2 regions of the Acetobacterium sp. KB-1 genome follow, and region 2 is predicted to be linked to the other one. Evidence: predicted binding sites of a transcription regulator. Region 2 holds the regulator's gene; the other holds the start of a gene.
What was found. The regulator HrcA, encoded in region 2, represses chaperone genes, less so after heat shock. The targets are predictions, from matches to a motif close to TGTTAGCACTCNNNNNNNNNGAGTGCTAACA.
Positions count from the first base shown of each region.

Region 1: a site for HrcA is predicted at 3,038-3,068, ahead of htpG (molecular chaperone HtpG). Genes of this name have one in related genera too.

Region 1 is NZ_CP030040.1:366,360-371,632, forward strand. Features, by position in the region: gene DOZ58_RS01700 (TrmB family transcriptional regulator) at 1-202, shown strand, start outside; gene DOZ58_RS01705 (diaminopimelate decarboxylase) at 205-1,458, shown strand; gene DOZ58_RS01710 (LL-diaminopimelate aminotransferase) at 1,654-2,889, shown strand; gene htpG (molecular chaperone HtpG) at 3,097-4,992, shown strand.
Region 2 is NZ_CP030040.1:1,674,547-1,679,819, forward strand. Features, by position in the region: gene dnaK (molecular chaperone DnaK) at 1-835, opposite strand, end outside; gene grpE (nucleotide exchange factor GrpE) at 951-1,514, opposite strand; gene hrcA (heat-inducible transcriptional repressor HrcA) at 1,523-2,557, opposite strand; gene hemW (radical SAM family heme chaperone HemW) at 2,707-3,885, opposite strand; gene DOZ58_RS07730 (tyrosine-protein phosphatase) at 3,996-5,093, shown strand; gene DOZ58_RS07735 (glutamate-5-semialdehyde dehydrogenase) at 5,107-5,273, shown strand, end outside.

The DNA.
Region 1 (5,273 bases), 1.3 Mb from region 2:
GGCAGGAGCCACTGTCTATATTGCTGATCAACCGCTCCAGCAGATTCGACTGATTGTTGATTCAACCAATGTCCTCACCGGCGATATGAATAACGGTGAACATTCCACCTGTCTTTATTCCCGCAAGCGGAATCTGGTTGATTTATTTAAAGACTCGATGAAAAATGAAATAAAACTGATTGAAATGACGAAAGGAAATTAAAGATGAAAAAGACCTTTGTAAACAAAGAAAAATTAGAAGAAATCGTAAGAGAATTCCCCACCCCCTTCCATCTCTATGATGAAAAGGGGATTCGCGAAAATGTGCGAAACTTGCAGGAAGCCTTTTCCTGGAATAAGGGCTACAAAGAATATTTTGCCGTCAAGGCGACCCCCAACCCAACTATTTTACAAATTCTAAAAGAAGAAGGCTGTGGGGTAGATTGCTCATCTTATACCGAACTGATGATGTCCGATACGGTTGGTTTTTCCGGAGCGGATATTATGTTTACCTCCAATGTAACGCCGAAAGAAGACTTTGTTTTGGCCAGCAAACTGGGCGCTTTGATTACTCTGGACGATATCACCCACATTGACTTTTTGGAAGAGGTAGCAGGATTGCCGGAAACCATCAGTTGCCGATTTAATCCCGGCGGTGACTTTGTTATTGATAACGCTATTATGGATACCCCTCAGGTCGCTAAATACGGGTTTACCCGGGAACAAATGACCGAAGGATTTGCAACTCTAAAAAGTAAAGGGGTTAAACATTTCGGGATCCATGCCTTTTTAGCCAGCAATACCATCGCCAATGAATATTACCCGGCCCTGGCACGAATTCTTTTCCAGACCGCCGTGGAATTGAATCAGGAAACCGGCGCTCATATTGCCTTTATAAATCTCTCGGGAGGCGTGGGGATTCCTTACCTGCCCGATCAGCAACCTACCGATATTTATGAAGTCGGCCGAGGTGTGAAAAAAGCCTTTGAAGAAATTCTGGTGCCGGCCGGAATGGGTGATATTGATATTTACACCGAACTGGGTCGCTTTGTCCTGGGACCATTTGGACATCTGGTCACCACCGCCCTGCATGAGAAACATACTCACAAAGAATACATTGGTCTTGACGCCTGCGCCGCCAACCTGATGCGTCCGGCCATGTATGGTGCCTATCATCATATCACGGTGATGGGTAAGGAAGATGCCCCCCTTAATCATATCTACGACGTCACCGGGGGCTTATGCGAAAACAATGACAAGTTTGCCATTGACAGAGAACTTCCCAAAATTGATATCGGTGACCTGGTTGTGCTTCACGACACCGGTGCCCACGGTTTTGCGATGGGCTATAACTACAATGGCAAGCTACGATCTGCTGAAGTGCTGCTTAAAGAAGACGGTAGTACCGAACTGATCCGTCGGGCCGAAACCCCGGACGATTACTTCGCCACCCTGGATTTTTCCAAGTGGAAAAAGTAGTTTTAAATAGTGACGCTAATATTAAAAAAAATCGGAGTACCGAAAAATGTTACATCATGTTGTCTGCATCAGGGCGAACAGGTCATAGACCTGTCCGATCCTGCAGCATACAACAGATTAACATTTGTCGGTACGGTTCTTGCAAAAGACCTTTATTAAATAGTCAAGAGACGATAACGAAAGGAAAAAAATAACATGGCATTAATTAATGAAAATTATCTTAAATTACCAGGCTCCTACCTTTTTTCAGAAATAGCGAGACGGGTGGAAGCCTATAAAACCGCTAATCCGGAGGCCAACATCATTCGACTGGGAATTGGTGATGTGACCAAACCGCTGCCTGAAGCAGTCATCACCGGTCTACACGCCGCTGTTGATGAAATGGCCGATGAAAAAACCTTTAAGGGCTACGGTCCGGAACAAGGCTATGATTTTCTACTGGAAAAAATTGTCGAGTTTGATTTTAAAACCCGGGGTGTCGATCTAGCGATTGATGAAATATTTGTCAGTGACGGCTCCAAAAGTGATACTGCCAATATTCAGGAACTATTTAGTCAAGATACTAAAATCGCGATCACTGATCCCGTTTATCCGGTTTATGTCGACAGTAACGTCATGGCTGGCCGCAGTGGAACGTTAGGTGCTGACGGTAAGTGGAGCGAGATGGTCTATATTCCCTGCACCGCCGAAAATGGCTTTGTGCCGCAATTGCCAACCGAAAAGGTGGATCTGATTTATCTGTGTTTCCCCAATAACCCGACCGGAACCACGATTAATAAAACTGAGCTGAAAAAATGGGTGGATTATGCCAAAGCCAACCAGGCTATTATTTTATACGATGCTGCTTACGAAGCCTATATTCAGGAAGACGATGTGGCACACAGCATTTACGAAATTGATGGTGCCAAGGAGGTAGCCATCGAATTCCGAAGCTTTTCCAAAAATGCTGGCTTCACCGGAACCCGTTGCTCCTATGTAGTAGTTCCCAAAGAAGTGATGGGCTATACCAAAGCGGGCGAACCGGTTGAAATTAATAAACTGTGGAATCGCCGACACTGTACCAAATTTAATGGCGTTCCTTATATTATCCAAAAAGGCGCGGAAGCTGTTTATAGCGAAGCTGGTCAACAGCAGATCAAAGCGCTAGTAGCATATTATATGAATAACGCCAAAATGATTCGTGAAGGCGTTGCCAGTACTGGAATTGAAGTTTTTGGCGGGATTAATGCCCCTTATATCTGGCTAAAAACGCCGGAAGGCATGGACTCATGGGCCTTTTTTGACAAACTTCTCAGTGAGGTCAACATTGTTGGAACACCGGGTGTGGGTTTTGGTCCCAGCGGTGAAGGGTATTTCAGACTGACTGCCTTTGGCAGCAAGGAAAACACACAAGAAGCGATCAGACGTTTTACCACCGAATTTAAGTTGTAAAAACAAAATAACAAATGTCCGGCTGCGAGAATTAGCCGGGCATTTTTTTGATTTTTTATCGTTTTAAAGGATTAATTAATTTGATGACCATTTAGTCTTAAAAAATCATTAAAAGTGTTGACACTTTTCATAAAGTTACTTACAATATTGTTAGCACTCACAAAGAAAGAGTGCTAATACGATTACGACATGAAGAAGAGGTATGTTATGGAAAAAAAGCAGTTTAAATCAGAATCCAAGCGTCTGATGGATTTAATGATCCATTCAATTTACACCAACAAAGAAATATTTTTAAGAGAATTGATTTCAAATGCGTCCGACGCCATCGACAAGGTTTACTACAAAACATTAACAGACAAAGATAAAACCTTTAATAAGGACGACTACTACATCCGTATTCATCCCAACAAAGATAACCGGACCCTGACCATTGAAGATACCGGAATCGGGATGACCGCAGCGGAACTGGAAGACAACTTGGGTACCATTGCCAAAAGTGGTTCCAGCGACTTTAAGGACGATCAGGAAATGGAAGAAGATTTTGATCTTATCGGCCAGTTTGGGGTCGGTTTCTATTCAGCCTTTATGGTATCTGACAAGGTTGAGGTGGAAACCAAATCCTTTGACGAGGAAACGTCATCTGTATGGGTTTCTGAAGGAGCTGATGGCTATACCATTGAACCCGGAACCCGCACCACCCATGGTTCAAAAATTACCCTGTATCTCAAAGAGAATTCGGAAGATAATAACTACGATGACTATCTGGAACCCTATCGCATTCGCCAGCTGGTTGAGCATTACTCCAACTTCATCCGTTACCCGATTAAGATGGTGGAGGAAAAGAGCCGAGTCAAAGAAGACACCAAGGACAGTGAAAATCCGGAATACGAAACCTATCTGGCAGATGATGTTCTGAATTCGATGATCCCGATCTGGCGAAAAAATAAAAATGAGCTGACCGATGAGGATTACAACAATTTCTACCACGACAAGCGACTAGGCTTTGATGCCCCCTTGGCTCATGTTCACCTGAGTATTGAAGGGGCGATGAGCTATAAAGCGATCCTTTATATCCCCGGTCAGGCCCCCTTTGATTACTACACCAGAGACTATGAAAAGGGGCTCGAGCTCTATTCCAACGGCGTCCTGATTATGGAAAAATGCAGTGAGCTGTTGCCGGATTACTTCAGTTTTGTTAAAGGGGTGGTGGACTCCGAGGATATCTCATTAAATATTTCCCGGGAAATGCTTCAGCAGGATCGTCAGCTACGCTTAATCAGCCGTAAAATCGATACCCGAATTTCCGAAGAACTCAAAAAAATGCTGGCCAACGAACGCGAAACCTATGAAAAATTCTTTACCGCTTTCGGTAATCAGATCAAAGTCGGAACCTATGACAAATGGGGACAGGATAAGGAAAAACTTCAGGACTTCCTGCTCTTTTATTCATCCAAAGAAGGCAAGATGGTTACTCTTAAAGAATACGTAGAACGGATGCCGGAAGATCAGAAATACATTTATTATGCCACTGGTTCATCGGTTAGTCAGCTTGAAAAGCTGCCCCAGGTTTCCATTATTAAAAACAAAAATTATGAGATTCTCTATTTAACCGAGACCATTGATGAATTTGTCACCCAGACCTTAAAACAGTATCAGGACAAGGAATTCCGTTCAGTTTCCAGCCAGAATCTGGGACTGGAAGCGCCGGAAGAAAATCAAGTCGATGATGATACAAAAACATCTGAAGTGGATGAAAAACTTCTGGCAAAAATGAAAGACCTGATTGGAGATGAAGTCGTGAAGGTAAAAACCACGGCCCACTTAAAAGATGACGTGGCTTATCTTTCCACTGAAGGAGATCTTTCCATCGAAATGGAAATGACCTTAAACACCATGCCTCAGGGCGGTGATGTGAAGGCGAAGAAAGTGCTGGAAATCAACAAAAACCATCCGGTTTATGAAAAACTGAAAAGCTATTATGAAGTAGATGATGACCAGTTTGCGCTCTACACCGAGTTGCTTTACAATCAGGCCCGACTAATTGCCGGCCTGCCGCTTGACGACGTGGTAGCCTTTACCAAAAACATCAGCAAACTGATGTAATCAGGCGTTCGATTGAGATACCGTACCGATCAATTGTTAATCAGTTGTTTGCTGCAGAATCGGACACTAATAAAAAATTAGAAATTTCTTATTAGTCGCGGGCAGTCGCCAACTACAAGCAAGCTTGTGATTGGCTCGTTGCCTTCACTCAGGCTATCGCCGTGTCCGCTCTGATGCAAACAACACGATGCAACAATTGTCGGTACTAGGGTATTCATTTTTATGGAAGTTCTTATAGCATTATACTGAGAGAGTACCAGCACCATCCTTAAAGGACAGTG
Region 2 (5,273 bases):
CAAATTTAGCGCGGGTCAGCGATAATTCCAAATGCTGTGGACCTTCTGCCGTTGCCGTAATAAATGGTAAATTAATGTCTGATTTCATAACCGTTGATAATTCGATTTTAGCTTTTTCAGCCGCTTCTTTAAGTCTCTGAAGGGCCATTTTATCATTTTTAAGATCAAGTCCGTGGGTTTTCTTAAACTCTGCTGCCATCCAATCGATGATTTTCTGGTCAAAGTCATCACCACCTAAATGATTATTCCCATTGGTTGATTTAACTTCGAAAACGCCATCGCCAAGTTCCAGAATTGATACATCAAAGGTTCCGCCCCCAAGGTCATAAACCATGATCTTATCATTGGCATCTTTGTCTAAGCCATAGGCTAAAGCGGCTGCAGTTGGTTCATTGATAATTCTTAAAACTTCCAGCCCGGCAATCCGACCAGCATCTTTGGTCGCTTGTCTTTGGGCATCACTGAAGTACGCTGGTACCGTAATAACTGCTTTTGTAACCGTTTCTCCCAGATAAGCTTCAGCATCTGCTTTTAATTTTTGCAGAATCATCGCTGAAATTTCCTGAGGGGTATAACTTTTATCATCAACTGTTACTTTTTTATCGGTGCCCATATCGCGTTTAATTGATGAAATGGTGCGGTCCGGATTCGTAACGGCTTGTCGTTTGGCAACCTGTCCAACTAATCGTTCGCCATCTTTGGCAAAAGCAACAACCGATGGGGTCGTTCTGTTTCCTTCTGCGTTAGGGATAACGACGGCTTCACCGCCTTCTAAAACGGCAACACACGAATTTGTGGTCCCTAAGTCAATCCCGATAATTTTTTCTTTACTCATATCTATTTCCTCCTGTAATTTTGCTTTTTAGTTTATTCTATTAAAATGAAAATTCAGTACTGGTGCTTTCCACCAGCAGATTTTCAACTTTAGACGGTTTATGTCTTAATTAATATTATTTGCTACAAACCTTAACCATCGCTGGTCGGATCACCTTACCCTTGAATTTGTAACCTTTTTGGAAAACATCAATAATATCCTGGTCTTCCTTTTGCTCATCTGTACCGACCGCCACACCGTGGTGGAGATTTGGATCAAAGGGACCTTCACAAACAATTTCTTCCAGACCTTCTTCTTTGAGCACATCCTTAAGTTGTTTAAAAACCATTTCCAATCCGTCAATATAGCCCTTGGCTTCCTCACTGGCATCGATTAGGGCGGCTTGCGCCCGCTCCAGATTGTCCATTACCGGCAACAGCTTGGTAGCAAAGTTTTCTGATGCGAACTGATACATTTCTGTTTTTTCTTTTTGACTTCGCTTTTTGAAGTTCTCAAAATCAGCCTGAAGTCGAACCAAGCGATTCAATACAGCCTCATCCTCCTTTACACTCTCTAATACCTCTTCCGGCGATGCTGTTTCGTCAATGTCATCTGTTAATTCCTCGTCGGTTACCGCGTCAGCTTCTTTTAGCGTTTGTTCATTTTCTTCGATGGTTTGGATTTCCTCTTCTTTTATCATTTAATCACCTATTTCATTAATAAATTTGAGATATGTAAATTTAACTCATTACGTATGTAATTGAGAACCGATGAGACATTGTCATAGTTCATCCGAGTCGGCCCAATCACGCCAAAGGCCCCCATCATCTCGCCATCCAGTTCATAGGTGGAGGTAATGATGCTAAAATCCTTAAGGTTTTCATTGTCATTTTCACTGCCTATTTTAATGCGGATGATCTGGTTGCCGTCTTTCGATGTCATCATTTCCGACAACACCTGTTTTTCCTGAACAATATTGATCAGTTGTTTAATCTTATTCACATCACTGAATTCCGGATAATTGAAAAGGTTCGTTAACCCCGTGGAGTGAACTTCCGAGTCATCCTCCATCAAGACTTTTTTAAGTTGGGGGATAATTTCGTGAATCAGCTTACTCTCGGCTGGTGACAATTCCTGGATCTGATCAATAAGCTCCGAACTCATGTCACTGAGAATGGTGTTTTTCAGAAAGCCATTAATCACATTGGAAAGCTTTAGCGCCAGAATCGCGTCTACCTCCTGAGAAAGGGTTACCTCAATATTTTTGGCCATCCCCTCCTGGGTCACTACTACCATAAGTACCCTGTTTTTAATTAATGAAACAATCTGAACATGCTTACAGTTAAAATTTGTAACCCGAGGTGCCAGAACCACTGCTGTGTAATTGGTTAGCTGAGACAGAACCTGCGCCGTATGGGACATCGTCAGCCCCAGTTCAGTGGTATGATCCAGAAAACCCCGATGAATATCCGTTCGGATCATCTTCTCAAGTTTCTGAATCTCCATGATTTCATCCACATAATAACGATACGCCTGCTGGGTCGGAATCCGTCCCGAAGAGGTATGGGGTTGAACTAAAAAACCTAACTCTTCAAGATCTGCCATTTCATTTCGGATGGTGGCCGGGCTGATACCCAGGTTACATCTTTTTGAAAGGGTCCGGGAGCCAACCGGCTCGGCCGTATTAATATAATCACGGATGATCACTTCAAGTATTTTCTTTTTACGTGCGTTAAGTTCCATGATTCACCTCGTTATTAGCACTCACAATAATCGAGTGCTAACATCTGAGTTAAATATAACATCCTACCCCCTACATTGTCAACTAGTTTCTATAATAGCTTGCTCACCTTTTAAAGTTTTCTTAAGATATTTTTTTGATCTGATTTCATCTATAGAAAAGCCATAAATACCTGGTTTCCAAAATCCTGTCCTTTTGGTGTCAGCTTTAAAAATGACCCATCCCAATTAAGCAAACCATCAGCAATCAGCGGCTTTATGACCTCACCATATCGATCCCAATAACTTTGGCCAAAACGGGCAAAAAAATCACTATCCCGAATGCCGCAAAGCTTACGCAAACCTAAAAACATCCACTCACTCATCATTTCCCGGGGCGTCATCTCAGCTTCTAATGTTGCTGGGGATTCTCCGGCCTTGATGACATCGATATACTGACTTAGTGCATTGGTGTTACCATAGCGCCGACTATTAAAATAACCATGGGCACCCAGACCAAAGCCCAGATAGGGCACCAGTTCCCAATATTTAATGTTGTGGCGGCTTTGATAGCCGGGCTTACAGTAACTGGAAATCTCATAATGGTCATAACCCTGCTCTTTTAGAAACGCATCGACTGCCCAGTGCATTTCCCGCTCTTCATCTTCATCGGGCAAATTTAGCTGCCCCGCTGCGACCCAATTGGCCATCGGGGTACCCGGCTCTAAAATTAAGCTGTAGCACGACAGATGGGTGGGCGCAAAAGACATCAGCGCGATCAGTGTCGCCATCACATCCGATCGTTTCTGACCCGGTAAACCGACCATCACATCGACGCTGATGTTTGAAAAACCGACGTTTTTTAAAATTTCCATCGATTTAATAAAATCCGACTGGCTGTGAATCCGACCGAGGATTTGAAGCAGAAAGTCCTGCCAGGCCTGCAGACCCATACTGATCCGATTGATCCCCGCTTTCTTATAGCGGCTGGCCTTCTCTTCTGTTAAGGTTCCCGGATTAATTTCAATGGTGATTTCCGCCGTATCCTCAATTACAAAGACTTCCTTTATAAGAGACAATGTTTTTTCAATATAACCGGGTGCAATCGACGATGGGGTACCGCCCCCCAAATAGATGGTGTCCACAGCCGGTAAAACACCATTGATTTCCTTGTGACGTCTTATTTCCTTTTCCAGTGCATCAAAATACTCCCCAATCCGCTCCTCGCTCTGGGCGGAAAGAGAAGTAAAATCACAATAGGCACATTTTTTTTTGCAAAAAGGGATATGGCAATAAATACCTAGTGTATTTTTGGGTTGACTACCTAACGCCTTAGTTTTTGTGGTATTCATTCATTCTCCTCGCATTTTAAAGACTTTTTTTCTTTGATTTATGCTATAATTATAACATAGTCATTACCTATAATTAGAAACTAAACGAAGTCACAGAAAGGAAATCATCAATGAAAAAAGTAACCACCATTGCCATCATTGCCGGCGCAGCTGCAATCGTTCCAGCCTATTTTCTGGTACGAAAACTGCTTGACAAAAAGAAGTCGTCAAAAACCATCACTACCGCTCAGCCTGCCTCTAAAGCGATCAAGGCCGCAGGTTCTAAAGCGGCAAACCAGCAAACCGCGGCACGCATCGATCCAGAGCAACTTAAAACAATTCTCCCGGCAGAGGTTCATCCTGCCCCAAAAGCCGATCAGGAAAAAAACGCCTATCCGGGTCTGATTGCGCCAAACGGACGAATCCTATATAACTTCAAAGATGAAAATAACCTCATCTTCTGTGACGAAACCCAGCTCGGCAAACGTCTGATCCAACTCGAAAACTCGATTAATATTCGGGATATCGGCGGCTATACCGGAATGGACGGCCGAAAGATAAAATGGCGAAAGGTTATCCGCAGTGAAGAACTGGCCCATCTGTCCGATAAAGATGTGTCTTATTTTGCCGCGCTGCGACTCAAACATGTCTTTGATTTTAGAAACAAATCCAAAGCCGAACGACAGGTTGACCGCCTGCCCAAAACAGCCGAGTATCACCTGTTGCCAATTTTCTCCGGCGATGATATGGGACTGGATCACAAAGATTTTACCCAGCCGGGCATGGTGGATGCCTTTATGCGTCGTATCTATAAGCTCCAGACCGAAGATCGGGCCCAACGCTTCGCCGAGGTGCTTAAGTATTTAACTGAACCTTCTGAATCCCCCATTCTTTACCATTGCACCAACGGCAAGGACCGCACCGGTTTTATGACTTATCTGATTTTAAGCATTTTAGGCGTAAAAGAGGATGTGATCCTTTCTGATTACACCCTTACCAACCTGACCTTCGACGAAAGCTATAACCTCCTGGGCAATATCATGTCCGAGGAATTAGGCATCGAGAATTATCACCTCTGGGAATTTTACGGTGTCAAGCCGGATTGGCTAAAGACTTCGATGGATTATGTCAACACTCATTTTGGAAATGTTGAAACCTATTTAATGGAAAAAACCGATTTACGGGAGAAAGATTTTAAAAAGATCCGTGATAATTTATTAGCGAAATAAGGAGGAAACGCCAATGCAAATGGAACAATTGGGCAAAATTGCCCGGGAAGCCGGCATTTTACTGGCCGCTACCGATACCAAAACACGAAACGCTGGTTTACTTGCCATTGCCAAAGCACTAGAAGAAAATACCTACGCCATTGTCGCCGCCAACCTGGCGGATATGAAACGCTCTCAAGA